DNA from 3 places in the Brochothrix thermosphacta DSM 20171 genome. Region 3 is predicted to be linked to each of the others. Evidence: predicted binding sites of a transcription regulator. Region 3 holds the regulator's gene; each other region holds the start of a gene.
What was found. Region 3 encodes LexA, which represses DNA repair genes until DNA is damaged. Its sites were predicted from a motif close to CGAACATATGTTCG; they were not measured.
Positions count from the first base shown of each region.

Region 1 (11,087 bases), 290 kb from region 3:
TTGGTAGTGCAGTTGCAAAAGCTTTATCTACGACTCACGAGATCTTGATTGCGTCACGCTCTAGCGAGTACCAAGTTGACTTAGCATCACCTACGAGTATTAAAGCATTGTTTGATAAGGTAGGAACTGTTGATGCAGTTATTATCTCTGCTGGGGCCGCTCACTTTGGTCCATTAGCTACTATGACTCCTGAGGACAATCTGCTCAGTGCCAATAACAAGTTATTAGGACAAGTAAACACTGTTTTAATTGGCAAAGATTATGTTGCTGATAATGGTAGCTTCACACTGGTAACAGGGATCATTATGGATGAACCCATAAAAGATGGTGCCTCTGCTGCAATGGCAAATGCTGGTGTCAAAGCGTTTGCGAAATCTGCTGCGACAGAAATGCCACGTGGTATTCGTATCAATACAGTGAGCCCCACTGTTTTGGATGAATCTTGGTCTATTTATAAAGATTATTTTGTCGGTTTTGAAACAGTATCTTCAAACAAAGTTGCTAACGCATTTGTCAAAAGTGTCAACGGTGTTCAAACTGGTCAAAGTTTTACAGTTTATCAGTAGCTCCATTATTTCAAAAAATAATACATCATATTTATAAAATACAAAGTATTTAAAAAACCAGTTATAGAGCTTCGGCTCAACAACTGGTTTTTTGTCAATTATTTATACGCGTGGAATTTTATTACTTAAAATATTACCTGCGTGTTTTTTTTGACTGTTAGCATGCTTTAATTTATCAGGAGTAACATCATTACCCTCTTTGTCTAAAATTTTCAATCCATCAATTGTTCCTAATACTTGGCCTCTTATTTCACCTAAGTATGCTTTACGTAATTTGAGTTGCTCTTTTGTTTCAGCGGGAGTTAAACCCTCTTCTTTCTTTTTCTTTGCTAAGGCATTAATTCGATTCAAATCTACTTTCATTGTAAATACGCTCCTTTTTTCTTGAACTCTTTGTCTAAGAATAGCATAATTTAACAACTGATGCCAATTTATAGGTTCAGATTGGTCAAACATTAGCACTTAGCTCTTTTTTACTTTTGGTTTAAATGTGATGAATTCAAAAGCAACTTTATTTGCATCATCTAAAATAAGCACCGCATTGAATTTTTTACCTTTTTTACTAAGAAAGCCTTTTATTAAGGCTGTACGTCGTGATTTTAATAACTTACTACACATCGGACGACTGATTTTTTTATTAAGAATTTTTTTGTATATAACGAAGTCACATTTCTCACAGCCATACACTTTAAATTTTTCTAAAACAGACGCACCACATGAGGGACAGATTCCTAACGGTTCCTCTGTCATCGGGATAGCAATTTTTTCAGTACCTATTTGTTCAGGTACGGTAGCAATGAGATGCTGTATGAAACGTTGAATGCTGCCTAAGAAAGCTTCTTGTGTTCCCGTTTTATCATGGATTTTTTTTAAATAACTTTCCCATTTAGCGGTCATCTCTGCACTCGAAATTTCGACGCCTACAATTGCTTCACACAATATACTTCCCTTAGCAGTTACCTGCAGTTGATTTGCAGTTACTTCAATATAATCTTGACGCTTTAATGTTTCAAGAATACTTGCTCTCGTTGCTTCAGTTCCAATACCTTCAATTGCTTTTAAAATTGCTTTAGCTTCATCCTCAGCTGTGCGGCCGATATTCTTCATAGCCGTGATCAATGTCCCTTCAGTGTATGCAGGTGGTGCCTTGGTTTCAGCCTCTTTTTCATAAAGACGACTTTGAACAACTTCATTAAGCTCAACAATTGGTAACTTTTCCTCATCTGTTTTTTTCTTAGCTGCTCCGATAATTTCTTTCCATCCTAGCTGTCTAATCATACGTCCCGTTGTTTTGAAGATTTGTGTATTAACATCCGTCAGTATAATTGTTTCATCATAGATATACGGTTGTGCAAAAATAGCTAGAGTTCGTCGTAATATTAAATGATACAATCGTTGCTCCATTGGTCCCAACTTTGCTAGGGCAGCGGCAGTGGGTATTTTTTTTGTTGGGATAATCGCGTAATGTTCCTGAACTTTTGAAGCATCAACATGACGTTTTGTTGCATAGTTTTGTGGGTCTTTAATTTCCACACCGGCACGCTCACAATAGCCTTCAAGATTTTTTTTCAAGTAAGCATATTCTGCTGGCGTAATGTAATGACAATCCGTTCGTGGATACGAGACTAATTTTTTTTCATATAACGTTTGAACAATCTTTAATGTCGTAGCCGGACTAACTTTATATAACTTATTGGCTTGACTCTGTATATCAGACAATGAATAAAGACGTGGCGCATATTCCTTTTTTTCTTTTGTTTCCACTTTAGCAATACGAGCAGCTTGTTCCTGTTGATGAATCACATCGAATCCTTTAAAAAAATCTATCAACTCAGGCAGTGTTTTAAATGTATCTTTATATTTTCCAACATAGGTACCTTGTGCAGCATTTACATGAATATATGCTTCAAAATAAGTTTGTGGTTCAAAATTTTCTATTTCTTGTTGACGTTGCCAGATTAAATATAGTGTAGGTGTCTGTACGCGTCCAATTGAAAAAACACCACTCAAACCTTTTTGTTGTAATAACAGTGTATAAAGTCGACTGATATTCATCCCAATTAGCCAATCACTAATTTGACGTGTTTGCGCTTCGATGTACGATGAAAAATAATCCTCGCCTGGTCGCAATGATTCAAAACCTTTCCGAATTTCATCATTTTCTAATGAGTTAATCCATAAACGTTTTGTGGGCTTATGTTCATTTCCACTGACCTTAATAATTGATCGTGCAATATTTTCACCTTCACGATCACTATCTGTCGCCACAATAATTTCATCAGCTTCGTCAAGGAGTCGTTTAACGATTCGAAATTGTGCGCGTTTATCTTTAGCGACCTTGAATTGATATGACTCAGGAAACATGGGCAACTCATTGAGCGACCACTTTTTCCATTCCGGTTTATAACTTTCTGGCGCTTGCAATTCAACCAGATGACCATAACCATAAGTGATTGCGACTTCATCTTCAAATAAAGCATCTTTAATCAGAAAACCACCTTCAATTTTTTGTTTAGATTTAAAACTGTGGGCATAAGCTTTTGCTTGACTAGGTTTTTCTGCTAGAATTACAATTTTCATCGTCTACCAATCTCCTTAGTTTAACTCTCGTCCGCTCTTATTAAATGAGTGTATTCAAATTGTTGATAGTTGATTATTTCTAAATAATCAACTGTATATCTCAAACAAATATTTTTATTAGCTATGTATTTATTTTTCTTTTTTCACTTCCCTACCATTGTATCATTTCCTAGTGTCAGTGCAAAAACGTAATGTTCAGTTTTTCCAAGCCTAATCATTTCCAATTTTAAAATTAATATAGATACATTAACCTTAAAAAAAACACAAAAAACTTTCTATCAAAATGATAATAACCCTTTATTTTTATCGGATTTAAAGGAAACGCTTACAACGTTGATTTGTCAATGATTTTATTTTTCGAAATTGTCAGTTTTTTTCTAAAAAAAGGTTTTTTTTTTGCATTTATAGGGTAAAATAAATGTGTAGCACGTAGGGATATTACTATACAATAAAAGGGGATGTTTTATGATGGCATTATCAAGTATTTCTTTTGACAACCGAAGCAAACAAGTAGACAAAGAAGTTCCATTTAATATTGGGGATGGCGTATCATTTATCCGAGGTGAAGTAATGTTTAAAGGTACTGTCACTAAAATGTATGATAATTCCGCACTTATTGAACTATTTGATACTCCAAATTACGAATTTAATAATACTGTATGTAATTTCAAGAGAATGCAGCTATTATAACTAAATATCAAAAGTCCTACAGTCAATTGTAGGACTTTTTTATGTTCTTTTTCTAAATTAAAAATATTAATATACAGCGTTTAGTAAACTTTTTATCAATCCGTCATCCCATTCACAAGATCAGGATGTTATACATTAAATTGTAACAAAGAGCAGTGTTCACACAGATGTCATATGTCTTACCGTTATAACTGTTATTTTCTGTTACACTTATTGTAGTAAGATATCAGTTAATGAAGGAGATGTTTTAGATGGAACACGCAACTAAAGTTGGTATTAAAGGTAATTACTATGATATTTCAATTCGAGAAGTGATTAGTAATATTGCTTTTACCATTGTTTATAATCCCTTAACTATTACAGATATTGATCAGGCAGATGAATGGGTTACTTCTAGCGCTAATGGTAAATGTATTCACAAAATTTCGGCTATAGAGCATGATACGCGTAAAAATACACGTCGTATTTTCCTTAAAGAATAGTAAAATAAGCAATATAAAAATACCAGTAGATAAAACACTGTAAAAAGTGAACGATCTACTGGTATTTTTTATATTTTAACGCTCTTTCGTTTTGTATCACTTTAATTTCTTTGCGATAAACTATGAGCTGTCATACCAAACACAACAACAATTAGCCCTATCCAAGCACTAAATGATGGAACAGCTGAATTTAAAATAAGTAGTCCTAATATAAAAGAAAACACCGCCTCCATTGATTGTGTAGCTTCAACGGCAGCCAGCTCTTTCATTCTTCCTTGTGTTAAGTCTGTTGCTTTGAAAAAAAGTAGTGTGGCAATAACACCTGAAAAGAGAGCTATTATAATTGAATTAGACACTTGTGACATCGAAGGAATACCTGAACGAGTACCTGCAATAATTGATAAAATCAGCCATGTGGGTAAACTGCATAAAGTCATTCCTAACACACGCTCAAACACGTTTAGACGACCTTCTGTCACTTCCATCATTTTACGATTACCATAGGGGTAAGCAAATGCCGCGATAATAATTGGTAAAGTACCTAGCACTATCCCTTTCAATCCAACCGTTGTCGCATGTGATACTTCCATTATAATAATACCTACAATAATAACACCTGACCAACATAATCCTGTAAGAGGAATCCGACCTTTGACTTTAACAATACCTGTGGCCGTTTGAATTTTTTCATAGAACAGCGGCGACATTAATGCACCGGCTACTATTGTAATCTGCCAAGTTCCTGCAACCAACCATCCTGGTGAATAATCAGCAGCAAAGCATAATGGTGCATAAAAAAGACCAAACCCAATTTGGCTGTAAATGAACCAAGCAAAGGGTCGTTTTTTTATTTCTGACCACATCTTTTTAAAACCACTTTTAAATAAAACAAGCAGCAGCAAAAATGGAACCATAAAAAAATAACGTAAAGATGCACTCCACATCCAATCACCACCTAAGTCAGACATCAATTGATTGATCACAAATGTAAAAGCAAAAAAGAACGCTGCAATAATACCAATAATAATCGCTCTCATAATCCCCCTCCAGTCTTCTATTTCTCTATATTATCATAAAATCTTCAGGAGGAATTCCTTTTCTTAATACGAAGTCCATATGCTATAATAATACCAGTACAGTTAACAGAAAAGGAGCTTTTGAATGACTGAACACTTTGATATCACAACACATACCTTAATTGCTTACCAAGATCAAAAATTAAGAAACTCTAAAATATTCCTCGCCTTTCGTTGGATATATAGCCTCCTTCTTACGTTCGTAGTGACGATGCTTGCATTTTTATATGACGTGAATTTGGTCGTTATTGGCTGGCTCGCCTTAGGATTATTTTTAGTTTTTACATTCATCTTTTGTTTTACGCCTTTATTCGCTATGGTATTAACAGGTATCAGTAGAAAAATGACCAAGGTTGAACGCTTCCCGGTAACAATCGCATTGACAAAGGAAGGTCTCACTCAAACAATCAATGACCGTGTCCTCTTTATTAATTGGTCCGACTTCAAGCGAATTTATAACGACGACGAATACTTTTTTTTAGCTACTAAAAATGATGTTTGTCCTTTACCATTATCAAGCACAGAAAATACAAAGCGTTTGATTTATCAAAATATTAAAGCAAACGCCCCCAAATGCAAAGGTATCGAAAAGTTAAAGATTAGTAAATAAAAAATGTTTTTTAAAATAAATTGTTTAGTCTCTATGTACAGGGGTAATAATACCATATAGTTATTGAATAACTATACTTTCATATATCTCTCCCCCTATTGAGATAATGAATACCCCTACTCTTGGCGACTTTTAAAAAGTCGTCTTTTTTTGTTTCATAATGTTATTACAGGAGGAATTTTTATGATAGTAACCCTAATATTAATTGGTCTTACTCTTTTTGCTATTGGATTTTTGTTTATCGTCATACGCTTTTTTAACCACAAGCCTAAGAGAAAATTCATTATAACGGCTCTAGTAGGTTTTTTATTAGTTGCTATAGGTGTTTTTCTTACCCCCGGCACTGAGACTGACAAACCAACTGAATCAAAAAAAACTACAGAGTCTTCTTCAACCACTCATTCTTCAAATATTGACAGCACTAGCAATTCTCAAACAACTTCAACAGTTCCTATTCAATCTTCGACAACAACTAGCACTACAACTGAAAATTCACTATCATCTACTAGCAGTTCAAGCAATACAAACACTACACCTGATACAACCGACACGGTAACGAGTACTTCTATCGAGACAACAACTGAATCATCTACTTCTACGACTGAAAGTAGCTCTAGCACTAACGAACAAATAGAAAATGCAACGACTGATTCTACACCCGAAGGAACTGAATAAATTTTTTCCTCTTTAATCCATTGTTAACTAAACAACTGCACATTATGTGGTTGTTTTTTTATGTTTTAATAGGGTACCTATTCATTGTATACGTATAAATTCAAATGAAAAAACACGCCTTTAAAAAGCGTGTTTGAAGCCTTACTTTACTATAAATGTATTTTTCGATTTAATTTATTAAACAAATCCAAAAATTGTACTTTTTCTGCCTCAGTCAATTCACCTAATACATCAGTGTTTACTCGTGTGTCCAATTCGCTTGCTTCTTTCAGTGCTATTTCACCTGCAGCAGTGATTGCTAAACGTGTAATTCGGCGATCATTTTTATCATAAATACGTTCTGCATAGTTTTCTCGTACAATGATAGTCGCTATGTTAGTCATCGCACCTGGCGTCACGTTCAAAAAATGAGCCATATCACTTTGTTTTTGAGGACCTTTATCGCGTAACTCACCTAATACCAATAACGCTGAAATACTGATGCGATGTGGAAATTCGTCAGACCAAATTTTCATTAACGCTGTTGTATAATGATTGATTGTGTATATAAGTTCAATATTTTTTTGATTCATTATCTATTTACCTCCTCTTTATTAGATGACAAAACATATACAAAAAAACCATAGTTAGCCACTACGGTTTCTGAGAATTTATTTTTTAAATATTTGTGTAAGATCTGTTAAGACTTTATCAGAATCATCCAAAAATGTAACAATAATTTCAGTGCCGGTATCTTCTACCAAAGCATAAGTTTTTTCAAAACGTCCACGCGGCAATGAAATACTGCCAGGATTAAGGTATAGAATACCTGCGTTATACTCACATCCAAGCTCGTGTGTATGTCCAAAGAAGACATATTCTGCTTTGCGACTTTTAGCTCGATCACGTAAAATAACCAAATTCATCTTGATATTAAACAAGTGACCATGTGTTACTAAAATCTTGTGATTATCTACTTCACCGAACCACTCAGTGGGATAAATACGTCCAAAATCACAATTACCTCGTACAATATTATATCCTTCAACTGCTATATCATCGGCCTCAAGTTCAGAATCTCCGCAATGGAAAAAGGCATCAACCTTACCAGTATACATTTCTTTTAAATGCAATAACGCTTCACGGTTACCATGATTATCACTGACAACTAAAACTTTCATTCTGTGCTTCCCTTCTCTACATATATTACTAACATTGTCGCATGATTTTTATCTTTTGACTAGTCATTTTATTGCAAAAAAACATTTTTATTTTAAGTTAGTTTTTTTTATTTAAAAAAATATTATTTATTTACTTAAAGATAGTAGGAGTTGCGGTAAATCCTTCGCCATTTTTTGGATAGCTTTTCCGCGATGACTAATGATGTTTTTTTCACTCATAGTTAATTCTGCTGTCGTTTTAGAGAGTTGTGGCACCAAGAAATATGGATCATATCCAAAACCAGCACTTCCTCTTGGTTCAAGTAATATTTCCCCTTCAATAGATCCTTCATAAAAGCGTGTTTCTTCATTGGGCACTGCGACAGCAATTGTACAATCAAATCGAGCCGCACGCTCTTCGCGACTAAATTTTTCAAGGGCTTTAACTAATTTTTCATTATTGTTTGCATCGTTAGCAGGCTCTCCAGCATAACGCGCTGAATATACACCAGGTGCGCCATTTAAAGCAACAACACTTAGACCGGAATCATCACTTATAACGGCTTGATTTGTCAATTTAGCGATTGCTTCTGCTTTCAAAGCAGCATTTTCACGGAAAGTTGTACCTGTTTCTTCAATCTCTGGCAATTCAGGATAATCATTTAATGTTTCAATGACTACGCCATAATCCTCAAAAAGGGCTTTAAATTCTAAGGCTTTGCCTTCATTATGTGTTGCTATTAATAATTTTTTCATTATCAAAATCTCCCTTGTCCAATTTTAACATATTCTACTTCTAAATTAGGGACGTCAAGCCAATCACGTGCTATTCCCCCAAATATTTTAGTTGAACCTGTTGTGAAAAAGCGATGTTGATTCTTTTCACCCGAAACATTACGTAATGAAAAGTAATCTAACAACATGCTGACTTCACTTGCCGTTTCTAAGCCTGGATTAATTACCTTGACGGATGAACCTAGTACATTTTCAATGATTGGTTGTAACAACGGGTAATGTGTACAACCTAAAACAAAAGTATCTACACCACTATTTTTAAAGGGGCGTAGTGTTTGGGCAACAATTTTTTTAGCAACTGAACCTTTATACTCGGAACTTTCTACGACAGGCGCAAATTTTGGACAAGCAAGGGTTTGAACTTTTATTGTGTGATCTAATAGATCAAGCGCACTATTATATGCTTGGCTTTTAATCGTTCCTTCAGTTCCTATAACACCGATTTGATTATTTTTAGTAGCCTTTAGTGCTGCACGCGCACCTGGTTGAATGACACCAACAACAGGAATAGCAACATGCTCTCTTATATACTGTAAAGCGGCAGCTGTAGCCGTATTACAGGCGATTACTAACAGCTTAATATCATGTTCTAACAGGTAATTTGTCATATCCATTGTAAATTCTTTCACTTGTTCCGTATCTCGCGGTCCATATGGACAACGCAATGTATCTCCTAAGTAACAGATGTTTTCATTAGGTAACTGTCTTAAAATTTCTTGTGCAACAGTTAAGCCTCCCACACCTGAATCAATTACACCGATTGGTTGATTCATAATTTTTCGCTCCAATTTTCAAATTGATATTGCTTCTCTCTATTTTGACTAATTTCCCTTACATTTTCAAGTCAAAAACCTTTAAATTAAGATTTAAATGCTGCTTTAATTTTAAATTCACAGTTCGATCACTTAATTTGACTCTTTTTACATTTTCATTTGTATTTATAAGACAATCGTTTATAATTGAGTACGAATGAAAGGAGCTAACTATGACTGAATCAAACACAACACCCTCATCCACACTCGGTTATGAATTGATGCGACACTTTGTTTTACCTGACCTTTTAGGGCATGAAGCGAGCGGATTGCTCTATTTATTAGGTAAAAACTTAGGACGTAAATTTACTATGTCATCAATTCCAGAGCTACAGATTTTTTTTAATGAGGCTGGCTGGGGTTCATTAACTGTAGAAAAAGAGAAAAAAGATACCTGCCATTTTATATTATCTGGTGACCCTGTTGAAAAAGCATTCGCTTTAAATACAGAACACTCATTTAATTTAGAAGCTGGTTTTTTAGCAGCAAACTTTGCTAGTCAAACTGGTTTTTATACTGAAGCCACTGAAGAAATTAACCATAAAAAAAGCACCGTCATACTCATTGTAAAATGGGATCGTAAAGAATACGATGCCAATGCGAGCATAGACAGTACCAAAGAAGACTCTATATCAAATTAAGGTGTTTCAAACCTTTCATAATACCATCTTCATCCACGTGGTCGGTTATATAATCGGCCACTTTTTTCAACGCTTCTTTTCCATTTCCCATTGCCACACCACACCCTACCGCTTGTAACATTTCATAATCGTTCATGCCATCTCCAAACGCATAGGCGTTTTCTATCGCAATATTAAGCTCACTTAAAAGTGCTTTAATACCATCTGCTTTTGAACCATTTGCTGGAATAACATCCATCGACTGATCATGCCAACGCACAAAACGATAATTTTCAAAGGCTGCATTATAACTCATGTCATGTGAATCATCTGCAAATAACATCATCTGATAAATTTCATTATCTGTTGTGAAATCGGAGACCACTTCTGGGTAAGAAATATTGACAGAATTTAAAGCTTTTTTAACCACTTCGTTATTGGGTTCATCAAAAGCAATCATATGATGACTCGCAAATACTAGGGCGTGATTTTTTGCTTTTGTTAGCTCTTTTAATTGTGCCAATTCTGCCATGGGCATAGGATTAGTATACACAATCTCACCTTTGTGAGTCACATATTGTCCGTTATAACAAACAATCGTATCCACATTAAGTTCATCACAAATTTTAGTTACTGTGAAAGGTGAACGGCCCGTAGCTAAAGCCACTTTAATGCCTTTACTTTGTAGTAAAGCGATACTTTCTTTTGTAGATTCCGGAATTTTATTTTGAGTATTATACAATGTTCCATCTACATCAAAAAACACTATCTTAGTCATATTAATTCTTAACTCCTTTAGTTTAATTTTTTAAATGTTATACGCTAACATTATAACATGAATGTAACTTCCTCTTTAGACTGGCTCGATTCATTCTAATATAAAGGGCTCTTTTGATATATTCTGAATACCCTATAACAAAATCTACAGCATACCTAAAAAACAAATAATTCAATGTCCCCTTGTTTTTAATGGGTTTATAAATTATTTGTTAGTGTGCTTCTCAATTTTATGGTAAACTGTTAATGAAAGATTTGTTCGGAT
Region 1 is NZ_CP145608.1:1,682,248-1,693,334, forward strand. It holds gene V6S17_RS08480 (short chain dehydrogenase) at 1-566, shown strand, start outside; gene V6S17_RS08485 (DUF896 domain-containing protein) at 669-929, opposite strand; gene V6S17_RS08490 (type IA DNA topoisomerase) at 1,029-3,146, opposite strand; gene V6S17_RS08495 (DUF2187 family protein) at 3,612-3,836, shown strand; gene V6S17_RS08500 (hypothetical protein) at 4,088-4,318, shown strand; gene V6S17_RS08505 (multidrug resistance efflux transporter family protein) at 4,420-5,355, opposite strand; gene V6S17_RS08510 (YcxB family protein) at 5,480-6,004, shown strand; gene V6S17_RS08515 (hypothetical protein) at 6,188-6,679, shown strand; gene V6S17_RS08520 (MarR family winged helix-turn-helix transcriptional regulator) at 6,829-7,251, opposite strand; gene V6S17_RS08525 (metallophosphoesterase) at 7,330-7,839, opposite strand; gene V6S17_RS08530 (XTP/dITP diphosphatase) at 7,966-8,574, opposite strand; gene racE (glutamate racemase) at 8,577-9,386, opposite strand; gene V6S17_RS08540 (YslB family protein) at 9,599-10,066, shown strand; gene V6S17_RS08545 (Cof-type HAD-IIB family hydrolase) at 10,053-10,823, opposite strand.
Region 1: the regulator LexA is predicted to act here: its motif matches at 3,248-3,261, upstream of V6S17_RS08490 (type IA DNA topoisomerase).

Region 2 (11,087 bases), 720 kb from region 3:
AATAATCATATCATAAAAACTTAATAACTCTTTACTTATCTTTGTTGATAGCCCTACTAATTCGATACGACCCATCATTTCAAACATCGTTGTATCATAAGCTAACGAAGCAGCTGCTAGCTTATCAAGCGAGCCTGGACCAACACCACGTTTAGGCACGTTAACAACACGTGCTAAACTAATATCATCTGCATTATTTGCAACAAGACGTAAATAACTTAAAACATCTTTAATCTCTTTACGGTCGTAGAATTTTTGTCCACCGACCATTGTATAAGGAATAGAAGATTTCATTAAAGTTTCCTCTAACACACGTGATTGTGCATTGGTTCGATAAAGAATCGCCATATCTTTGTACTTATATTCTGAAAGACGGTCTTGAATTTTACCGACCACATAAGTCGCTTCCTCACGTTCAGTTAACGCACGATGATACGTGATTTTATTCCCTTCACTATTACCTGTCCATAATTCTTTTGGACGTCGGTTACTGTTTTTTTCAATCACACCGTTAGCCGCAGCTAAGATACGTTTGGTCGAACGGTAATTTTGCTCCAAAACAATTGTTGTCGATTTTGGATAGTCTTTCTCAAAATCCAGAATATTACTAATATCCGCACCACGCCAACCATAAATACTTTGATCAGAGTCACCTACGACACAAATATTTTGAAAGCGAGCAGCCATCAATTTAACTAACGTATATTGCGCCTTGTTTGTATCTTGGTACTCATCCACATGAATGTATTGGAACTTGCGTTGATAAAACTCTAATACTTCAGGAACTTGTTGAAAAAGTTCAATGGTCATCATGATTAAATCATCAAAATCTAGCGCTTGATTTTTGCGTAATTTTTTTTCATAATCCGTATAAACATCCGCAACTAATTTTTCAAAATAACCAGCTGCTTCTTTTGTGTATTCCGTCGCATTAATTAATTCATTTTTAGCATTGCTTATCGCTGATAACATTGCTCGTGGTTGATAACGTTTGGGATCAATATCACGATCCTTCATAATTTTTTTAACCACTGTTAATTGATCGCTCGAATCTAAAATTGTAAATGAACGACTCAATCCCATTCTCTCAGCATCACGACGTAAAATACGCACACACATTGAGTGGAATGTTGATACCCAGACAGAATCAGCATCACTACCTAAAATTTTACCGACACGTTCTTTCATCTCTCGTGCGGCTTTATTTGTAAATGTAATTGCTAAAATATTGTAAGGATTCACATTCTTTTCTTTAATTAAATAAGCCACACGATGTGTTAGCACACGCGTTTTACCACTACCAGCACCAGCCATTATCAATAATGGCCCTTCGGTTGTAATAACAGCTTTTTGTTGTTCAGGGTTCAATCCCTCTACGAGTTGTTTTCCAGTAATTTCCATTGTGCACCACCTATACAGAACGTTTGTTCTTATTATACATAAAAAAACAGGCAAATACGAGACCCTCTGCCTATTTCCTTCTGCTTTATTTTTTCGTCTTCACTTTGAAAACTTCTTTTTAATTATAACAAATATCACAGTTAAAAGTAAGATAGAGCCATTTCTTACAATCAAAAAAACTAAAGGATAAGGCCCTTTAGTTTTTGGTGAAATTTATTTATTTTCTGCTTTTTTATTTTCTTCGAGTCGGGACATTACCAATTCATACGAATCATTACCCCAGTTTAACGAACGCTTAACGCGTGAAATCGTCGCTGTACTAGCGCCTGTTGCTTCCTCAATTTTACTATAGGTGCTTCCTCCGCGTAACATTTTAGCTACTTGAAAACGTTGCGAAAGCGCTTGTATTTCATTTACTGTACAAACATCATCAAAAAAATGATAACATTCTTCCAGATCTTTTAATGTTAAAACAGCTTGAAAGAATTCATCGAGGCCTTCACCTCGTAATTTTTCAATTTGCATAGTTGTATCCCCCTCACAGAATTTAACGACAACTTCTCTTTAACATTTTAACGCACTACACTAGTGAAAGGCAAGTCGGATAACTTTTTATTTAACTGACAATGCTGATGCGAAAAAGAACAATAGCTTGATTCAACTGTCGCTTTTGCCTTTTTATTAGACTGCAGACTGCCAATTTATTTGGTACTTACAAGATTGAAGATACTTTCACTGTTCTCTAGTATTTTATGCCAAAACTTCTAAAATTTCAAAAAAAACTCTTCCTGACATAAAGCGTCAACAAGAGTTTTTTTCCAATTTATTTGTAGCTCAGCGTTTGGTTTTGCTTTTATTTATCTCCAGCACTTCAAGCCAAAACTTGTGAAATTTCAAAGATACTCATAGCTATAAAAATAATCGCTAATCATTCTTTTCCAATCTCTTCAGTTCTGAACGGGCTTGAAGGTGCTTTTAATGCTCGATGTCCGATATCATTACGGTATACATAATCACTGGTATCAAGTTTAGCTAATTCAGCATAAATGCTTTGTTGTGCGTCTGCCATCGTTTTAGCTCGCACACTGAAAAGGCTGACGCGTCCGCCATTGGCAATGAGTTGCTTGGCTTCATTCTGTGCTACACCAGCATGAAACACTTGCGTATGATCTGCTAATTTTTCCAATCCCACTAATTGTGCACCTTTTTCATAAGCCTCGGGGTATCCTTTACTCGCTAAGACCACGCCTAATGTTACCCCTTCAGTTTGCCATACGAGTGTCGGTGTTCGATGCGCTAACAAGTCAGTAATGACTGCAGCAAAATCAGAGCTGAGTCGATCTAATACAACTTGTGTTTCTGGATCGCCAAAACGGGCATTAAACTCAATCACTTTGGGTCCATCACTAGTGAGGATTAATCCTGCATATAACACACCTGTAAATGATCGTCCTTCGTTCACTAAGGCTAATGCCGTTGGCTCTAAAATCGTTTCAATGGCTGTTTCCACAACAGCAGCTGGAATATGATGAACGGGCGCATAAGCACCCATTCCCCCTGTATTTAAACCTTTATCTCCCGCCAAAGCTCGTTTATGATCTTGTGCAATGACCATCGGATAGACTTTAGCACCATCAACAAATGCCATCAATGAAAACTCTTCACCTTCTAAAAACGCTTCAACGACAATTTGTGCACCTGAATTCCCAAATTGTTTATCGCATAACATCGCTTGCGCCGCAGCAATCGCTTCTTCCACAGTTGTTGCAACAACCACGCCTTTACCGGCAGCCAATCCATCGGCTTTAACAACAATCGGCGCGCCTTGTTCCAATAAATAATTTTTGGCTTTTTCAAAATCAGTGAATGTTTGTGATGCTGCTGTTGGAATCCCATATTTAGACATTAACTGCTTGGCAAAATCTTTGCTACCTTCAATTAAAGCTGCTTGTTTACGTGGTCCAAATGTTGGTATACCTGCTTTTTCTAATGCATCAACAACACCTTCTAATAACGGTACTTCTGGTCCAACAAATGCCCATGTAATCTGCTCACGTTTAGAAAATGTTATCAATTCAGCAACATCAGTTTCAGCAATAGCTACTGTTTTTATACCATCTCCATGCATTCCTGGATTACCTGGTGCACAATAAACAGCGGTCACTCGGTTGCTTTGAAGTAATTTTTTACTCACTGCATGTTCACGCCCACCACTACCAATTACAAGCAATTTCATTGTTTGCGCCTCCTTATTGTTGTTTAAAATAACGGACTTTTTGTAAATACCATCCTTATGCGCTTAATCGATTGTTTCTTATGTTAATGTTTAAAATGACGAATTTTTGTAAATACCATACTAATGCCATGTTTATTCGCTTCATCGATTGATTCTTGATCACGCATAGAGCCACCAGGCTGAACAATCGCAACAATTCCAACTTTCGCAGCTTCTTCAATTGTATCGGGCATTGGGAAAAAAGCATCACTTGCCATCACAGCCCCTACCGTTCTGTCACCTGCCTGTTCGAATGCTATTTTCGCAGATCCGACACGGTTCATTTGTCCTGCGCCTACACCGACTGTTTGAGAATCATCACCAATCATAATCGCATTTGATTTAATGTGTTTGACGACTTTCCATTGGAACGCCAAGGCTGCTAATTGTTCAGTTGTTGGTTGAACTGTGGTGACAACCTCCCATGTTGTAGGGTCTTCATCAATCTCATCTGCTTGTTGCACCAATAATCCTCCTGCCACACTTGTTTTCACATAATCACTTGCTACTGAAGTATTATATATTGGCATTTTTAAAAGACGAATATTTTTCTTCTTGCTCAACAAAGCCAATGCTTCTGCTGAATAGCTAGGTGCAATGAGTAGCTCTAAAAACATGTCACTGAGTGGTTGAGCAGTTGCTAAATCAATTTCTCGGTTAAAGGCTAATACGCCACCAAAAATCGATGTTGGGTCCGCTTCATAGGCTTTTAAGAAGGCTTGTTCAATCGTTTCACCTAAGCCAACACCACATGGATTCATGTGTTTAACAGCGACTACCGCACATTCAGTTTCAAATTCTTGAACGATATGTAACGCAGCATCCGCATCACGAATATTATTGTATGAGAGTTCTTTTCCATGTAATTGCTCAGCCGATACAAGCGAGGCATGTTTCACAATTGGCTCTGCATAAAAACTAGCTGATTGATGTGGATTTTCGCCATAACGTAACGCTTGTTTGCGATTATAAGTCAACGTTAGTTTTTCTGGGTATTCTTCACCCACTACTTCTGTTAAAAAACCGGCGATTAACGCATCATAGGCCGCCGTATGACGGAAAACTTTAGCAGCTAAACGTTGACGTGTATCAAAGGTCGTATCACCTAATTCACGGTACTCTGCTAGCACATGCTCATAGTCAGCGGCATCAGCAATTACCGTCACACTGGCATGATTCTTGGCAGCTGATCGCAACATTGAAGGTCCGCCAATATCGATGTTTTCAATCGCATCAGAGAGAGCGACATCGGGTTGAGTAATCGTTTCTTGGAACGGGTAAAGATTTACAATCACCAAATCTATTAGTGCGATGTTATGTTCAGCAATTGCTGCCATATGTGATGCATCATCACGTCGTGCCAATAACCCACCATGGATTGCGGGATGCAATGTTTTGACACGCCCGTCTAACATTTCGGGAAATTCTGTCACTTCTTCGATACCGATAACAGGCAGTCCTGCCTCAGCAATTAATGTCTTAGTGCCTCCTGTTGAAATAATTTCAAAATCAAGGGCAATTAATTGCTCAACCAACTCTAAAATACCTGTTTTGTCCGATACACTAATCAATGCGCGTTTCATTTATCTTTCACCGTTCCTTCCATTTTTTCGATAAGTTGTTGTACAATTTGCGGGTAATAAACATGTTCTATTTGATGAAGACGTGCTTCTAAACTTTCTAATGTATCGCCTTCTGTTCGGGCAACTTTAAATTGGGCAATTGGCTCACCTGTATCCATTCCGGCATCCACATAGTGTATCGTAATACCGATTTCTTTCTCTCCTGCAGCATAAGCACGTTCAATGGCATCTTTACCTGCATATGCGGGTAAAAGCGACGGATGGATATTAATAATTTTACCTTCATATGCCGTTAACAGAGTCGGCCCAATTAAGCGCATGTACCCTGCCAACACAACCAGCTCAATTTCATGTTGTTGTAACTGCTCAATTATCTTCGTTTCAAAAGTGGCTTTATCCTTGTATTGACGAGCTTTAAAGACAAATGTTTCAATATTATTTGCCTTTGCACGTTCAACGACTACGGCTTCTGGTTGATCACAAACCAATAAACCAATCTCAGCTGATAAATGTCCGGTTTCAATTGCCGCCAACATTGCAGCAAAGTTAGAACCATTTCCTGATGCGAAGAGGGCTATTTTCATTGTGTTATACCTCTTCCAATCTAACCTGATGCGCATCATCTGCAACAACTGTACCGATGACATAAGACGATTCACCTGCTGCAAGTAAGGTTGCTTGTGCATTGGCTACATCTTCAGGTGCGATGGCAACAACCATACCGATACCCATGTTGAAAATTTCATAAACTTCTAGAGGATCGAGTGCGCCATAATGTTGTAATGCTTCAAAAATAGGTAACGTCGGCCAAGACCCTAATTTAATGTTCGCTGACAAACCTTCTGGCAACATACGTGGAATGTTTTCAACAAAGCCTCCACCTGTCACATGGCTAATCCCATGGATAGCAACCGCTTCTTTTAATGCTAGAATTGGCTTTACATAAATTTTAGTGGGTGTTAACAACACATCACTTAAAGGTTGACCTAATTCTGGTAAGATGACATCCAATTCAAAATCTTTTTGTTCAAAGAAGATCTTACGAACTAAGGAATAGCCATTACTATGGATACCACTTGATGGCAAACCTAATAACACATCACCCGCTTTAACATTATCGCTTGTTATTAATGCTGTTTTCTCAGCAGCTCCCACTGTAAAGCCTGCTAAATCATAGTCGTTATCAGCATACATACCAGGCATCTCAGCCGTTTCTCCCCCGACTAAAGCGCAGCCCGCTTGAACACACCCTTCAGCAACACCAGCGACAATTTGCTCTAATTGTTCAGGAATAGCTTTACCTGTAGCGATATAGTCTAAGAAAAACAACGGTTCCGCACCTTGTGCCACAATATCATTGACACACATTGCCACACAATCAATCCCGATTGAGTCATGTTTATTAGCAGCGATTGCCACTTTCAATTTAGTACCTACGCCATCTGTCCCTGATACTAATACTGGTTGTTTAAGTTTCAATTCAGATAAATCAAAGAGACCGCCAAAACCACCAATTGCTCCCATTACACCTTGACGTTCCGTGCGTTGGACATGTTTTTTGATACGTTCTACCGTTTCATAACCTGCTGTTACATCAACACCTGCTCGAGCGTATGCATTGTTTGTCATTGTCTCTTCCCCCTTAGCGTAAACTGCTTTCTTCTAAGCTTTCTAAATACTCTTGTTCGTAATCGTAAAGCCCTGTTGGATAATCACCATTAAAATAAGCCATTGTAATACCGCCATATTTTTCAGCGGGGAATGGACGCCCAATTGCTTCAACTAAGCCATCACAACTGAGGTATTCAAGCGAATCTGCACCGATTTGCTCACAAATTTCAGCAACAGTATAGTTAGCAGCAATTAGTTCTCGACGCGTTTGAATATCAATACCATAAAAACAAGGGTATTTTAATGGCGGTGAAGCAATGCGAACATGTACTTCTGCAGCACCTGCCTCCCGCAATAATTTAACAATCCGCTTACTGGTCGTTCCTCTTACAATCGAATCATCAATCATCACAACACGTTTGCCTTTTACAACACCGCTGACTGCTGATAATTTCATTTTCACCCCTTGTTCGCGTAACTCTTGACTGGGTTGAATAAATGTACGAGCAACATAACGATTTTTAATCAACCCTAATTCGTAGGGTAATTGCGCTTCTTCCGCGTAACCAATCGCAGCTGAAATACTTGAATCAGGTACACCAATCACCATATCTGCCTCAACTGGCGCTTCTTGTGCCAGACTAACACCCATTCGTTTGCGGGCAGTATGAACATTCACCCCTGCAATATTGGAATCAGGTCGAGCGAAGTAAACATACTCCATACTACAAATCGCATGTTGTGTATCTGTACGATAATGGTCAATATGCATGCCATCTTTATCAAAAACAATCATTTCACCCGGCTCGACATCTCTAACAAATTCAGCACCTACAACATCAAATGCACATGTTTCAGAGGCAACGACGTAAGCATCACCAATTTTACCAATCGATAATGGACGGAAACCACTTGGATCTAACGCACAAATCATCGCATCTTCTGTTAATAACACATAAGCAAAGCCACCTTTTACTTGGCAAAGAGCTGCTTTTAAATTATCGTAAAAATCATCTGAAATACCACGTTGGATTAAATGTGCCAATACTTCTGTATCTGAACTGGATTGAAAAATCGCCCCTTCACGTTCTAACTTTCGGCGCAAAGTACGGGCATTAATCAGATTACCATTATGAGCTAACGCTAAACTTGAATCTTGAAAATGAAATAACATGGGTTGAACGTTGCTTAACGTTTTACCTCCCGCTGTTGCATAACGCACATGACCGATTGCCCCATCTCCATGTAATTGATCCAGCTCACCATTCTTAAAGACATCAGCAAGCAAACCTAGATTACGATGCCCATCAATTTTTTCACCGTCCGTCACACAAATACCAGCGCCTTCTTGCCCACGATGTTGCAAACTGTGTAGCCCAAAATACGTAACTGATGGCGCTTCATGATGTCCCCAGATACCAAAAACACCACATTCTTCATTTAACCCTTTTATTTCAGCAGACATGGCAATGTAGCCTCCCAAGCGGTTTTCAAAGCCGCTGTTGTTACTTCTACCGTTCCATTTGTTGTTTGGGCACGCAATAAACCATCCGCAGTGACTTTTCCAATCGCCACAGCTGCTGCACCAAAATGTTGGGCAAAAGCTTCGTGCTGTTCTGGCTTCACAGAAATTAAGAAACGAGATTGTGATTCACTAAAAAGTAATGCTTGTTCAAAATCAACGCTAACTGTTACTCCAAATTCACCCTTAAAAGCAGATTCTGCTAGTGCAATTGCTAAACCACCTTCTGCTAAATCATGAGCAGAAACAACAAGTCCTTGTTGAATAGCAGTTAATAGTTTTGCTTGATAGTCTTGTTCTACTGCTAAATCAAGCGCAGGTACTTTTCCACTAATATGACCTAGCTGTAATTTTTGTAATTCAGAGCCGTTAAATTCAGCAGCTGTTTCACCGATTAGAAAAATGCTGTCATCTGCGGCTGCAAAAGATTGTGTTGTAACATGCGCTAAATCTTTTATTAAACCAACCATTCCAATAACGGGTGTTGGATAAATGGCTTCACCATCTGTTTCGTTGTACAACGAAACGTTTCCTGAAATAACAGGTGTATTTAACACACGACACCCCTCTGCAATCCCATCAGCAGCTTGTTCAATTTGCCAGAAAATTTCTGGTTTTTCTGGATTCCCAAAGTTCAAACCATCTGTAATGGCTAGTGGTTGTGCACCTGAACACACAATATTGCGGGCCGCTTCTGCCAATGCAATTTGTCCACCCACTTTTGGGTCAAGGTATAAATAACGTGAGTTACAATCAACTGTCATAGCTATCGCTTTATTAGTACCACGCACGCGTAAAACAGCTGCATCTGACCCTGGAATCACGACCGTATTTGTACGTACTTGGTAATCAAACTGCTCATACACATGGCGTTTACTCGCAATGGTTGGTTGTGAAAGTAAGTCTTTCCATGTTTGAGCCGCGTTCGTAATTTGAGGTACAAATGGTGCTTCTGCTTGAAAATCACGATACTGTTGTGGTTCAGTTGCTAACTTATGATAAACAGGCGCTTCTTCTGCCAATGCATCAACAGGCACATCTGCTACAACTTCACCTTGATGAATAATCGTGTACATCCCATCATCCGTTACTTCACCAATGACCACGCCTTCTAATCCATAACGTTCAAACAATGCTTGGATCGTATGTTCTTCACCTTTTTTTATACATAACAACATACGCTCTTGTGATTCAGATAAAAGCATTTCATACGGTGTCATTTCTGTTTCACGTTTCGGTACAACATCCATATCTAAACGTAAGCCTGAGCCTGCTTTTGATGCCATTTCTGAGGATGAACTCACTAACCCAGCAGCACCCATATCTTGAATGCCGATTAATATATCAGAATGTTTTTGTATCACTTCAAGACAAGCTTCAATCAATAACTTCTCCATAAAAGGATTACCTACTTGAACAGCTGAACGTTGTTGCTCACCTTCTTCACTGAACTCAACAGAAGCAAATGTTGCACCGTGAATACCATCACGCCCAGTTTTAGCACCCACATACATCACTGAGTTTCCCACACCAGAAGCTTTACCTTTTTGAATATCTTTTTGGTCGATAATTCCGACACACATTGCATTAACCAATGGGTTTTTCGCATAGCTTGGTTCAAATTGAATTTCACCACCTACAGTAGGTATCCCAATTGAATTACCATAACCTGCAATACCGGCAACCACTTCATTCACCAAGTACTTCGTATGAGCATTATCAATTTCACCAAAACGCAATGAGTTTAATAAAGCAATCGGGCGGGCTCCCATGGAAAAAATATCACGAATAATCCCACCAACACCTGTTGCAGCACCTTGATAAGGCTCAACATATGACGGATGATTATGGCTTTCAACTTTAAAACAAACGCCTTGTCCATCACCAATGTCTACAATACCAGCACCTTCACCTGGGCCCATTAATACTTGCTCACCTGTTGTCGGAAATTTAGCTAATACAGGTTTAGAGTTCTTATAACTACAATGCTCAGACCACATAACTGAAAACAATCCCGTTTCAGTGTAATTGGGTTGTCGCTTTAAAATATCACAAACCATGTCGTACTCAGAAGGAGTCAATCCCATTTCCAAGTATAATTGTTGCTCTGCAATCATCGCTGCTGTCGGTTCATTATTAGTTAACATGTGATTCCCTCCATTGTTTAACAATTGATTGAAAAACGTTTAATCCGTCTGCACTTCCTAGCAAACTTTCAACTGCTCGTTCAGGATGCGGCATCATTCCTAATACATTCCCTTGTTCATTAACAATACCAGCGATATTAGCTATCGAACCGTTCGGATTTTCACCCGCATAAGTAAAGACAATTTGTTTATTCTCTTTTAAACGTTGAAGTGTTTCTTCATCACAATAATAGTTACCTTCGCCATGCGCGATTGGAATAGACAGTGTATCATTTTGTTGATAGGCATTTGTAAATAGTGTTGCTGTATTTTCAATTTTCAATTGGCTCATCTTGCACACAAAATGCAAGTTTTTATTGCGGATTAATGCGCCTGGTAACAAACCACTTTCAGTTAAAATCTGGAAGCCATTACACACGCCTAGAACGGGTTTACCTTCTGTTGCAAAGCGGATGACTTCTGCCATAATCGGGGCAAATTTAGCAATTGCACCTGTTCGGAGATAGTCCCCGTATGAAAAACCACCGGGTAATAATACGGCATCATAA
Region 2 is NZ_CP145608.1:671,493-682,579, reverse strand. It holds gene pcrA (DNA helicase PcrA) at 1-1,401, opposite strand, end outside; gene V6S17_RS03495 (YerC/YecD family TrpR-related protein) at 1,615-1,926, opposite strand; gene purD (phosphoribosylamine--glycine ligase) at 2,330-3,637, opposite strand; gene purH (bifunctional phosphoribosylaminoimidazolecarboxamide formyltransferase/IMP cyclohydrolase) at 3,721-5,259, opposite strand; gene purN (phosphoribosylglycinamide formyltransferase) at 5,256-5,843, opposite strand; gene purM (phosphoribosylformylglycinamidine cyclo-ligase) at 5,848-6,888, opposite strand; gene purF (amidophosphoribosyltransferase) at 6,902-8,335, opposite strand; gene purL (phosphoribosylformylglycinamidine synthase subunit PurL) at 8,320-10,539, opposite strand; gene purQ (phosphoribosylformylglycinamidine synthase subunit PurQ) at 10,529-11,087, opposite strand, start outside.
Region 2: the regulator LexA is predicted to act here: its motif matches at 1,418-1,431, upstream of pcrA (DNA helicase PcrA).

Region 3 (11,087 bases):
TCAAAACACGTCAAGATATTGACGCGCTTGGCAGTTTAGATCCACAGCGAGATATTCCTTATGTGTTGGATACCATCAAGTTATTGACAGCAGAAATGCTCACGGTTCCGTTGATTGGTTTTTCAGGAGCGCCCTACACATTAGCGAGCTATTTAATTGAAGGAGGCCCTTCAAAAACGCATCTTAAAACAAAAAGTTTTATGTATCAACATGAGGATGAATGGCATTTGCTGATGGATAAACTAGCTGACATGGTGATTGTTTATTTGAAAGCACAGATAGAAGCCGGTGTATCAGCTGTACAATTATTTGATTCTTGGATTGGCGATGTGAGTTTGATTGATTACAATCGTTATATCGCTCCGGGGATTAAAAAAATACTTGCAGCATTAGAAGATAGTACAGCTATTAAAATTATGCACGGTGTCCATGCCACGCACTTGTTACAAGAGTGGAATAAAATGCCATTAGATGTCATTGGAATGGATTGGCGTATGTCCATGGCTGCAGCCCGTAAACAAGGCATCACCAAAGCAATTCAAGGGAATATGGATCCTGCTTATTTGACAGCGCCATGGCCTGTTTTAGAACAAGAATTAAATCGCGTATTAGCAGACGGCACAACCGCACCAGGCTATATTTTTAACTTAGGTCATGGTGTTTTCCCAGAAGCTAATCCAGCAGTAATTAAACAAGTAACTGCACATGTGCAGGCATATAAAAGTCAGAACTCATAGATTAGGTAGGGATAGAAAATGGAAGTACTTGTAGCAACCATCAATTTTAAAGCAGTATCCGTTGCCCATCGCGAAAAATTTCATATTGATGAGGAATCAGTAGCACAGGCTATGATAACGCTAAATCAACAAAATAGCGTGCTTGAAAATGTTATTTTATCAACATGTAACCGCACGGAGCTTTATTTAGTGGTGGATGAAATTAGTCGCGGCCGCTATTATGTCCGTAAATATTTAGCAGCGTTATTCAATATGACTTACGATGAAGTTGCAGAACAGGTGATTTTTCTCGAAAATGATGCGGCAATCGCACACTTATTTGAAGTGAGTACGAGTTTAGCATCGATGATTGTAGGAGAAACACAAATTTTAGGTCAAGTGAAAGATAGCTTTGAGTGTGCGCGTGAAGTAAACACAACAGGTGTTGTCTTAAACGAGTTATTTAAACGAGCAATTACAGTCGGTAAACAAGCGCAGTCAGAAACATTAATTGGTGAAGGTTCAGTATCATTAAGCACAGTTGCTGTAAAACTTATTGAATCTCAGCAGTTTGATATGATGCATAAAAAAGAACTCGTCATTCTTGGAGCAGGGAAAATGAGTGTTTTAATTCTTGATTATTTAAAACCACATTTTCCGATGGAACAAATTACGATTGTTAATCGAACATATGAAAATGCAATTTCCTTAGCGATGAAATATAAAACCAAAGCAGCTCCGAAAGAAGCGTTGCAACAAGTATTAGCTTCTGCGGATGTCGTGTTTAGTGCGTTGCGTTCAGATGATTATATTCTGACGCAAAAACTGCTCGAGGAACAATTACGTTATCTAGCAATTGTTGATTTAGGTATGCCGCGTAATGCGGATCCGATTTTAGATGTACATCCGCAAATTAGTCGTTATGATATGGATGATATTGAACGGATAGCTGATCAAAATAAACAACAGCGCGAAGCTGCTATGGTAGAGGTTAGTAAAATGGTAGTTGAGGCACAAGAATCTTTTCATAAATGGCGTTTAACATTAAAAGCAACACCAGTCATCCACGAATTGCGTGATAAGACGTTAACCATCTATGAAACAGCAATGGCTCATATGGAAAGAAAGTTGCCTAATTTAAGCGATCATGAACTCAAGGTGATTCATAAATTAACGAAAAGTATTGTTAATCAAATTATCAAAGAACCTATTATTAAAACGAAAGAATTGGCACTTGAAGAGGATGCATTGGATAAATTAGCGTTTGTTGAACATCTTTTTGGTTTGCAAACCGCAAATGATAGAAACGAGGCAGAGTTATGCGAAAAGTAATTACCGTAGGTACCAGACGTTCACAGTTAGCAACGACACAAACAGGTCACGTTATTAAAGCATTACAAGCGAACTATCCAGATGTCGTTTTTGAGGTTAAGGAAATTGTCACAAAAGGTGATATTCGATTAGAAGAATCGCTTTCTAAAATTGGCGGTAAAGGACTTTTCATTAAAGAGATAGAATGGGCTTTGCTTAACAGTGATATCGATATTGCTGTGCATAGCATGAAAGATATGCCTGCCGAATTGCCAGGAGAATTAAAAATTGGAGCTATCCCTATTCGTGAGGATGCAAGGGACGTATTAGTAAGTTCAGATGGGCGTTCTGTAAAGGATTTAAAGAAGAATGCAGTTGTTGGAACAAGTAGCTTAAGACGTCAGGCACAATTATTAGCGCTACGTCCTGATTTAGAAATTAAATTATTACGTGGTAATGTTGATTCACGTCTTCGTAAATTACGTGAAGGCCAATATGATGCAATTATTTTAGCTGCAGCTGGTTTAAAACGGTTGGGCTTATTTAATGAAACAGAAATGTACCCATTGCCGATTGAAGATTGTCTGCCTGCAGTGGGTCAAGGTGCGTTAGCTATCGAGTGTCGTTCAGACGATGAAGATGTACGAAAGCTATTAGCAACAATTCATGATCCGGAAACAGCATTGACTGTTTTGACAGAACGTGCCTTTTTAGCTGAAATGGAAGGTAGCTGTCATATGCCTGTGGGAGGTTACGCCACTTTAGAAAATCAAGGGATTGTATTGCGCAGTTTATTAGCAAGTGTTGATGGACAACGTGTGATTCATTCACAGGTAATAGGCGAAGAGAGCAAAACAGTGGGGCAATCAGCAAAAGAAAAATTATTTGAACAAGGTGCAGCAGCGATGATTGCTGCTCTTAATATTGAAGAGTAAACAATTAAATGAAAGAAGGAATTCACATGTTTCAATTTTCACGTCACCGTCGTTTACGAACTACATCCGCAATGCGCTCATTAGTTCGAGAAAATAAATTAGAAAAAGCAGATCTTATCTATCCACTATTTGTAGTTGAAGGTGAGAATGTCATGACAGAAGTATCCTCTATGCCAGGCGTTTTTCAATATTCACTCGATACTATTGATAAAGAGCTCGCTGAAATTGTTGCTTTAGGTATACCGTCAGTGATTCTTTTTGGACTTCCCGCAGAAAAAGATGCCATCGGAACGGGTGCTTTTCATACGCATGGTATTATTCAAGAGGCCACACGTTACATTAAAACGCGTTATCCTGACTTGATTGTAATTGCAGATACATGTCTATGTGAATACACAGATCATGGCCACTGTGGTGTGATTGAGGGAGAGACCATTTTAAATGATGAGTCGTTAGCAATCCTCTCTCAAACAGCAGTTTCACAAGCTGAGGCAGGTGCAGATATTATCGCTCCGTCTAATATGATGGATGGTTTTGTGTATGCAATTAGACAAGCACTTGATAAAGCGGGATACGAAAATATTCCCATTATGTCGTATGCTGTGAAATATGCCTCTGCTTATTATGGTCCATTTCGTGATGCAGCAGACGGTGCACCTCAGTTTGGTGATCGTAAATCGTATCAAATGGATCCTGCCAATCGTCGTGAAGCAAAACGTGAAGCAGCATCAGATGTCGCTGAAGGGGCGGATTTTCTAATCATAAAACCAGCAATGGCGTATATGGATATTATTCGTGATACTCGTAATGCACATGATTTACCCATTGTCGCTTATAACGTGAGTGGTGAATACGCCATGGTTAAAGCAGCTGCACAAAATGGTTGGATTGAAGAAGAGAAAATAGTAATGGAAACACTTTTGGGTATGAAACGTGCGGGTGCAGATATCATCATGACGTATCATGCGAAAGATGTTTGTCGTTGGATCGATCAAGCTTAAAAAGGAGGGAAGCCCATGGCACGAATCATTGTGACTCGAATGCCTCATCAAGCAGCAACTTTGTGTCAGTTGATCAATGAGACAGGTCATGAAGCCGTTCTTTTCCCTGTTCTTAAAATTGAGCCTCTAAATCAGGCTGAAATCACAAAAAAATTACGTGCATTAACGGCTGCTGATTTTGTTGTATTCACGAGCCAAAATACCGTTCATCGGGTGTTAGATAGTGGACCCAATAGACAGTTCAAAGCTATTTCAATCGGTCCGGCAACATCGCAGGTATTAGAATCTTATGGTCTTAAACCTGTGATTGAAGCTGCTGATTTTATATCAAGTGGATTGTTTGAGGTTATAGCACAACAACTGAAAGATACAGATCGGATATGGTTACCGCAATCTGCACGAGCAACCAATGAATTAGCAGAAAAGTTAGCGACTGTTTGTGAGGTTGAACATACAAGTGTCTACACTGTCGTTGAAGCAAAAAGAGAACCGTTTCAATTTAAGGCAGATGATACGGTTGTGTTTACAAGTCCTTCGGCTGTTATTGCTTTTATTAACTTATTAACTGCTGAAGAACATCAGTTGTTGTCTCAATTGACATTATTATCGATTGGACCAGTGACAACGGCTGTTATTGTAGAAAAGGGATTAAATGTTGCTTATGAAGCGCATCCTTATCATATAGAAGGTTTTCGTTCGTATTTCAAAAACCAAAAAAAGGTATAAAACAATATGTTTTATACCTTTTTGGTGTAATTAAATAAAAGTGGCAAAGCGATTATCCCATATATTTTCATAAAAACGCACCGTATTTTCTGCACTCATAAAAGCATTAGAATAAGTTGTTGTGCCACCTCTTAACATTTGGATTAAATAACCCAGTGCATGAGCATTTTTTACAGTTGCATCCACACAATATTCGGTTTGAGCACCACAAATTTCGATACGGTTTATATGTTCTTGTTCAAGCAATTCTTTTAAATTAGTCTTATAAAAAGAATTGGCATGTGTTTTTTGAATATAATGAGTCGCTTTTCCCTTGTCCAACGAGGGGATGACTTCCCAAGGGGACTGTCCTTGAATCAAATCTTCGTCAGTATGTTGAACAATGATGATGTTTTTCCCTTGAGACGTATAATCAAGCATACGTTTATTTATTAGAGTAACTAATGAAGATAGATTGAAAATTTCTGTGTCGTTGTAACACACGCCATTCTGTAAATCGATAATGATTAGAGCATCAGCTAAAGGCTTCATCAAAGGACCTCTTTCTTTTTTAATAATGAAATTATAGCATAAATAATTTTAAAGCATTAGCAATGTCATTCATGATTATAGGTATTTTAAAAATGATTTAGTATCCAAAAAAAGAGAAATAAGCAACAAGCTGCCTATTACTCTTTTTTTAATTGTATTAATTATTGTATTAAGATAATTAACCGATGTAGCGAAAGAAAAGGCTACATTTCTCTAAATACACCTACAACTTTACCAAGAATAGATACATTTGGTAAGTAGATGGGTTCCATCGAATCGTTTTCAGGTTGAAGTCGTATACGGTTACTTTCCTTAAAGAATCGTTTACAAGTTGCTTCGTCATCCTCTGTCATAGCAATAACAATATCGTTATCGTAAGCCGTATTTTGTTGGCGGACGATTAATTTATCTCCATCCAAAATACCTGCATTTATCATACTTTCACCGTCAACTTTTAGCATGAATAATGTGGCATCATTGACAAGCATTGATTCAGGAAGCGGGAAGTATTCCTCAACATTTTCTATTGCAGTAATAGGAACACCAGCTGTTACTTTACCAACCAATGGCACATTCACAGTGCCAACTTTAGGTGAATCATCCATTATTTCGATTGCTCTTGGTTTAGAAGGATCGCGTTTGATTAGCCCTTTTTGTTCAAGGCGTTCAAGGTGACCGTGTACAGTAGAACTTGATGCAAGGCCAACTGCTTCACCGATTTCTCGAACAGAGGGCGGATAACCTTTTGATTTTACTTCGTCTTTTAAAAATTCAAATATTTCACTTTGACGTTTAGAAAGTTTCATAATTACACCTCTGTATGGTTTTTTGTATCTTTAGTATACCATTTGCTCTTGACAAATACAAACGTTTGTTCTGTTTTTGTGTTGACAAGAACAAATGTTCGGTATATGATATAAATACGAACATACATTCGACTGGGGGATTTAATTTATGAAAACTTTAATATCACGTATTTGGACTAATTTTTCTTTTGTTATTATCTTTACACTTATTAGTGCTTGTTTTTTCCTAATAGTAGGTTTTAAAACAGCTGGCATAGATGAAAGTAAGTACGAACAATATACTATTGTAGAATCAGATAACCTTTGGACAATTGCTGAAAATTACGCCTCGTCAACTAAAGAAGTACAATCAATGGTGCAATGGATGAGTGAGAATAACGACCTTATTAATGAGAATAAATTGGAAGCGGGCACTAAAATTTACATTCCTGTAAAAAAACAACAGACTGCTGATGAAATCATGTATGCAAATAATGATTAGTCTTTTGAAGTTAATGCATTAAAACTAAATTGAATAAATAAAAACGCTACAATTAACACGATGTTAGTTGTAGCGTTTTTGTATAAAACCCCTTAGTTAAGACAGTTGATATCCTCTTCAGTCTGTACCTTAAATTCCTTATATTCGGTTGAAGCGATAAGTTCATCGTTCAATGTTATTTTTTGAAGTCGTTGGTTGCTATAAACAGCAAAATAAAAACTTAATGATTCGGCGCACATGTAGCTACTGTAACATGTGTAGTCAGGTTCACCTTGTGGATCAATCACCACTCCATTAGGAATACTAACTGATTCCAGAATATGATGAGATAAACTGACGGCTTCAATTTCATTTTCGGGTTGTTTAGAAAAGTTTCTTAAGTAAGCCACTCTCACAAAACGAGCAGGAGGGGTATAGTCACCTGGTAAACCAAATGTACCTGATCCTTGACTGAAAGCTGACAGTTCTTTATTTGCCAGAGTAATCGGTTCATGTTGGTGAGGTGTCACTGTGATGTAGTTGCGTAAATTTGTTTCGTGCCAAGAATAGTCAGGACTATTCGTCATCACCCCGATAGAATCTTCAATGATATTTAAACCATTGGGCATCGGTTCAACAATAATTGTTGCTCCTGTTTTATCAGAAAAGATAAAATGTAGAGGTGGCAATTTACTGATAATGGGGTTGGTATCATTAATAAGTGTAATAGATTCTAGTAACTGTGTTTTGACATCTTCGACCGTTGTTGCTTGCGATAATATGTAGGGGATAACTTTATCAGGAGAAATTGCGAGTGTTTCGTCTGCTGCTGTGTCTTTATAAGTTGCGTAACCTGGAAAATAGAGGGTTGCTCCCATAAGACCTTTTTCATTAATACCATCAAAAAGAATCGGTGAATTATTTAAAATTTGCCCCATACCGATAAAAGCAAATTTTGATGTTGTTGAATCTGACGTTGTATAAGTTAAATCAAATGTTTTGTTGCGTGGAACAAAAACAACTTGTTCCGCCATTTCGATTCCAAAGTCCATTGTTCGAGAAAGCAAATGTTTATTATCTTTTGATGTTAATGTAAAACTACTGCAACCTATCATTCAAATCATCCCTTTTCTTGTTATTTTGTAAAGAGTTAAAAACTTTGTGTGTGTGCTTTAATTATAATCTTAAATCACTAATATTAAAAGCGTTGAGTTAGAAAAGATGTGTCTTATTTACTAATTTTTGCGTTTTTAAATAACAATTTAATGACTAATGACTGCCTATGATAAAAGAATAACTGTATTTCGGGAAAAAGTATCCGTTCAATTCAGAATAATTTCCACCTTATTTAACAAAAGAACCAAAACGACCCAATCATTGGAAAATAATTTGCTTGTGAGGTGTTAACTAACGACAGACTGAATACGCTATCATTTTATTGTTCTAAAAGCAGAGTTAAAATAAAAAATAGGCAATAAACAGCGGTTTTATAAGCTTTTTAATATCTATCTCTAGTGATTTGCGCTGAAATGGTTTATAATAATTCTTGTATGCTTAGTTACATTGCAATTTAGCTGTTTCACGTTTTTAATAACTCAAAAAGTTAGCAGAAAGTGAAGCAGTGTGTAATGGGTATTATTAATATATTTTGAGGGGATGTTTTTAAATGTTTGATAAAGTTGATCAACTCGCAGTGAATTCAATCAGAACTCTTTCAATGGATGCTATTCAAAAGGCCAATTCAGGACATCCAGGTTTGCCGTTAGGTGCAGCACCAATGGCATACACACTATGGTCACGTTTCTTAAACGTTAACCCAAGCAATACAACATGGTCAAACCGTGATCGTTTTGTGCTTTCAGCAGGACACGGTTCAATGTTGTTATACAGCTTGTTACATTTATCAGGTTTCAAATTAAGTATTGAAGACCTTAAAAACTTCCGTCAATGGGATAGTTTAACTCCAGGACACCCTGAATTTGGACATACTGATGGCGTAGAAGCAACAACTGGTCCACTTGGACAAGGTATCGGTATGGCTGTTGGTTTTGCAATGGCAGAACGTCATTTAGCTGGGATGTATAACAAAGATAAATTCAACGTTGTTGACCATTATACATACGCTTTATGTGGTGATGGCGATTTAATGGAAGGTGTTTCAGCAGAAGCGGTTTCAATGGCTGGTCATGAGCAATTAGATAAATTAATTGTCCTTTATGATTCTAATGATATTTCATTAGACGGTGATTTAGATCGTTCATTCTCTGAGAGCGTTCAAAAACGTTTTGATTCTTATAACTGGCAACATTTATTAGTTAAAGATGGTAATGATCTAGCTGAAATTGAAGCGGCAATTGCAGAAGCTAAAGCTAATACTACTCAGCCAACAATTATCGAAATTAAAACAGTTATTGGTTTTGGTTCTCCAAAACAAGGTACAAGTGCTGTCCATGGCGCGCCTCTTGGTCCAGAAGGTATTTCTGAAACAAAAGCTGCTTATGGTTGGGATTTACCAGACTTTACAGTGCCTGAAGAAGTATATGCTCGCTACCAAGCAAACGTTGCTGATCGTGGTGCAAAAGCTGAAACCGAATGGAATGCATTATTTGCTTCTTACAAAGCTGAATACCCAGAATTAGCTCAACAATTTGTTGATTCTTTTGAAGGTAAATTACCTGCAGGTTGGGATGCTGATCTTCCATCATTTGATGAAGGCTCTTCAACAGCTTCTCGTGCATCAAGCGGTGAAGTAATCAATGCAATCGCAGATAAAGTTCCATTCTTCTTCGGTGGTTCTGCCGATTTAGCTGGATCAAATAATACGACTATTAAATCAGATGGTCAATTTACAGTTGATGCTCCAGAACAACGTAATATCTGGTTTGGTGTACGTGAATTCGCAATGGCTACTGCGTTAAACGGTATGTCGCTACATGGTGGTTTACGCGTTTACGGTGGTACGTTCTTCGTATTCTCAGATTACCTTAAAGCAGCAGCTCGTTTAGCTGCAATTCAACACCAACCTGTAACTTACGTGCTAACACATGATTCAGTTGCTGTAGGTGAAGATGGCCCAACACATGAGCCAGTAGAACAACTTGCAAGCTTACGTTCTATTCCGAACATGGTTGTTATTCGTCCAGCGGATGGTAACGAAGTAAAAGCGGCATGGACTATTGCGTTGGAATCACAAGATCATCCAACAGCATTGGTATTGTCTCGTCAAAACTTACCAGTGGTTGCAGGTTCAGCAAGCAAAGCAGCAGACGGCGTTCGTAAAGGTGGTTATGTAATCTCACCATCTACTAAAGATGTTGCTGATGCTATCTTAATTGCTACTGGTTCAGAAGTTAACTTAGCTGTACAAGCACAAGCTGCGTTGGCTGCTAAAGGTACTGATGTTTCTGTTGTCAGCATTCCATCGTTTAACTTGTTTGATAAACAATCAGCTGAATATAAAGAGTCTGTTTTACCAAACGCTGTTCGTAAACGTGTGGGTATTGAAATGGGTAGCTCATTCGGTTGGGGTAAATATGTTGGTTTAGATGGTACTGTTATCGCAATTGATACTTTCGGTGCTTCTGCTCCAGGAGAAAAAATCATCGAGGAATACGGTTTTACAGTTGATAATGTTGTAAAAGCTGTTGAATCTTTATAATCGAATTTAAGAAGAAGTGAGGGGCGGGATACCGCTCCTGCTTTTTTTTGCAAACTCGAAGTAGAAATATCACAGTAGAGTTGATGACAGCTATTGTCATAACGTTAATTATCAAGTACAATAATAGAGATAAATAAGAAATGGGGGAAAGTAAATAATGAGTTTATGGTTAGGAATTACACTTATTGTAGTTGCACTTGCTGCGGGTCTAGCACTCGGTTTCTTTTTAGCACGTCGCTATATGATGAAGTATCTACAAGAAAACCCACCTGTTAACGAGCAAATGTTAACAATGATGATGGCGCAAATGGGTCAAAAACCATCACAAAAAAAGGTCAACCAAATGATGTCTGCAATGAGCAAACAACAAGCGGCTGCACCTGCTAAAGAAAAAGAAAAGAAGAAAAAGAAAAAATAATAGCATATATCTGTGTTTATAGAGTTAATATAAATTATGATTATGAAAATTTCTCTTTTAATTGAATTCTATTCGGAAAACACATCTCTTAGGAGGTGTGTTTTTTTAGTATGTAGACAAATTGTGAGAATAATCAAAAAAATCTAGGCAATACTACAAAGATATGCTATATTAAATTTAACGAAAAGAAACGGAGGTGGAAAAGATGGGATCAACAATTTTTGTATTACGTAATGAAGTGAAGAATTACCACAATACGCTTGCTTTTATTTCCAATGTTCAAGGGGATAATCTGTCTTCTTTTAAATTTAATACAAAAACAACGAGTAGTTGACCTTTCTTTTTCACTTATGAAAAGGCTGCTTGTTACCCAGGCAGTCTTTTTTTGTGCGCAAAAATAAGAGACGCCAATGACACGATAAAAAACCAACAGGATGGTGCTCTATGAAAATTTTATTATCAAAAAATATTAAAACGACCTTAACAACATCATTTATGAGCAGTTTAATCTACGCTTGTACGATG
Region 3 is NZ_CP145608.1:1,395,786-1,406,872, reverse strand. It holds gene hemE (uroporphyrinogen decarboxylase) at 1-737, shown strand, start outside; gene hemA (glutamyl-tRNA reductase) at 756-2,048, shown strand; gene hemC (hydroxymethylbilane synthase) at 2,036-2,962, shown strand; gene hemB (porphobilinogen synthase) at 2,971-3,963, shown strand; gene V6S17_RS07115 (uroporphyrinogen-III synthase) at 3,979-4,689, shown strand; gene V6S17_RS07110 (cysteine hydrolase family protein) at 4,720-5,220, opposite strand; gene lexA (transcriptional repressor LexA) at 5,424-6,026, opposite strand; gene yneA (cell division suppressor protein YneA) at 6,175-6,507, shown strand; gene V6S17_RS07095 (choloylglycine hydrolase family protein) at 6,600-7,601, opposite strand; gene tkt (transketolase) at 8,153-10,144, shown strand; gene V6S17_RS07085 (YneF family protein) at 10,302-10,562, shown strand; gene V6S17_RS07080 (hypothetical protein) at 10,768-10,896, shown strand; gene V6S17_RS07075 (MFS transporter) at 11,007-11,087, shown strand, end outside.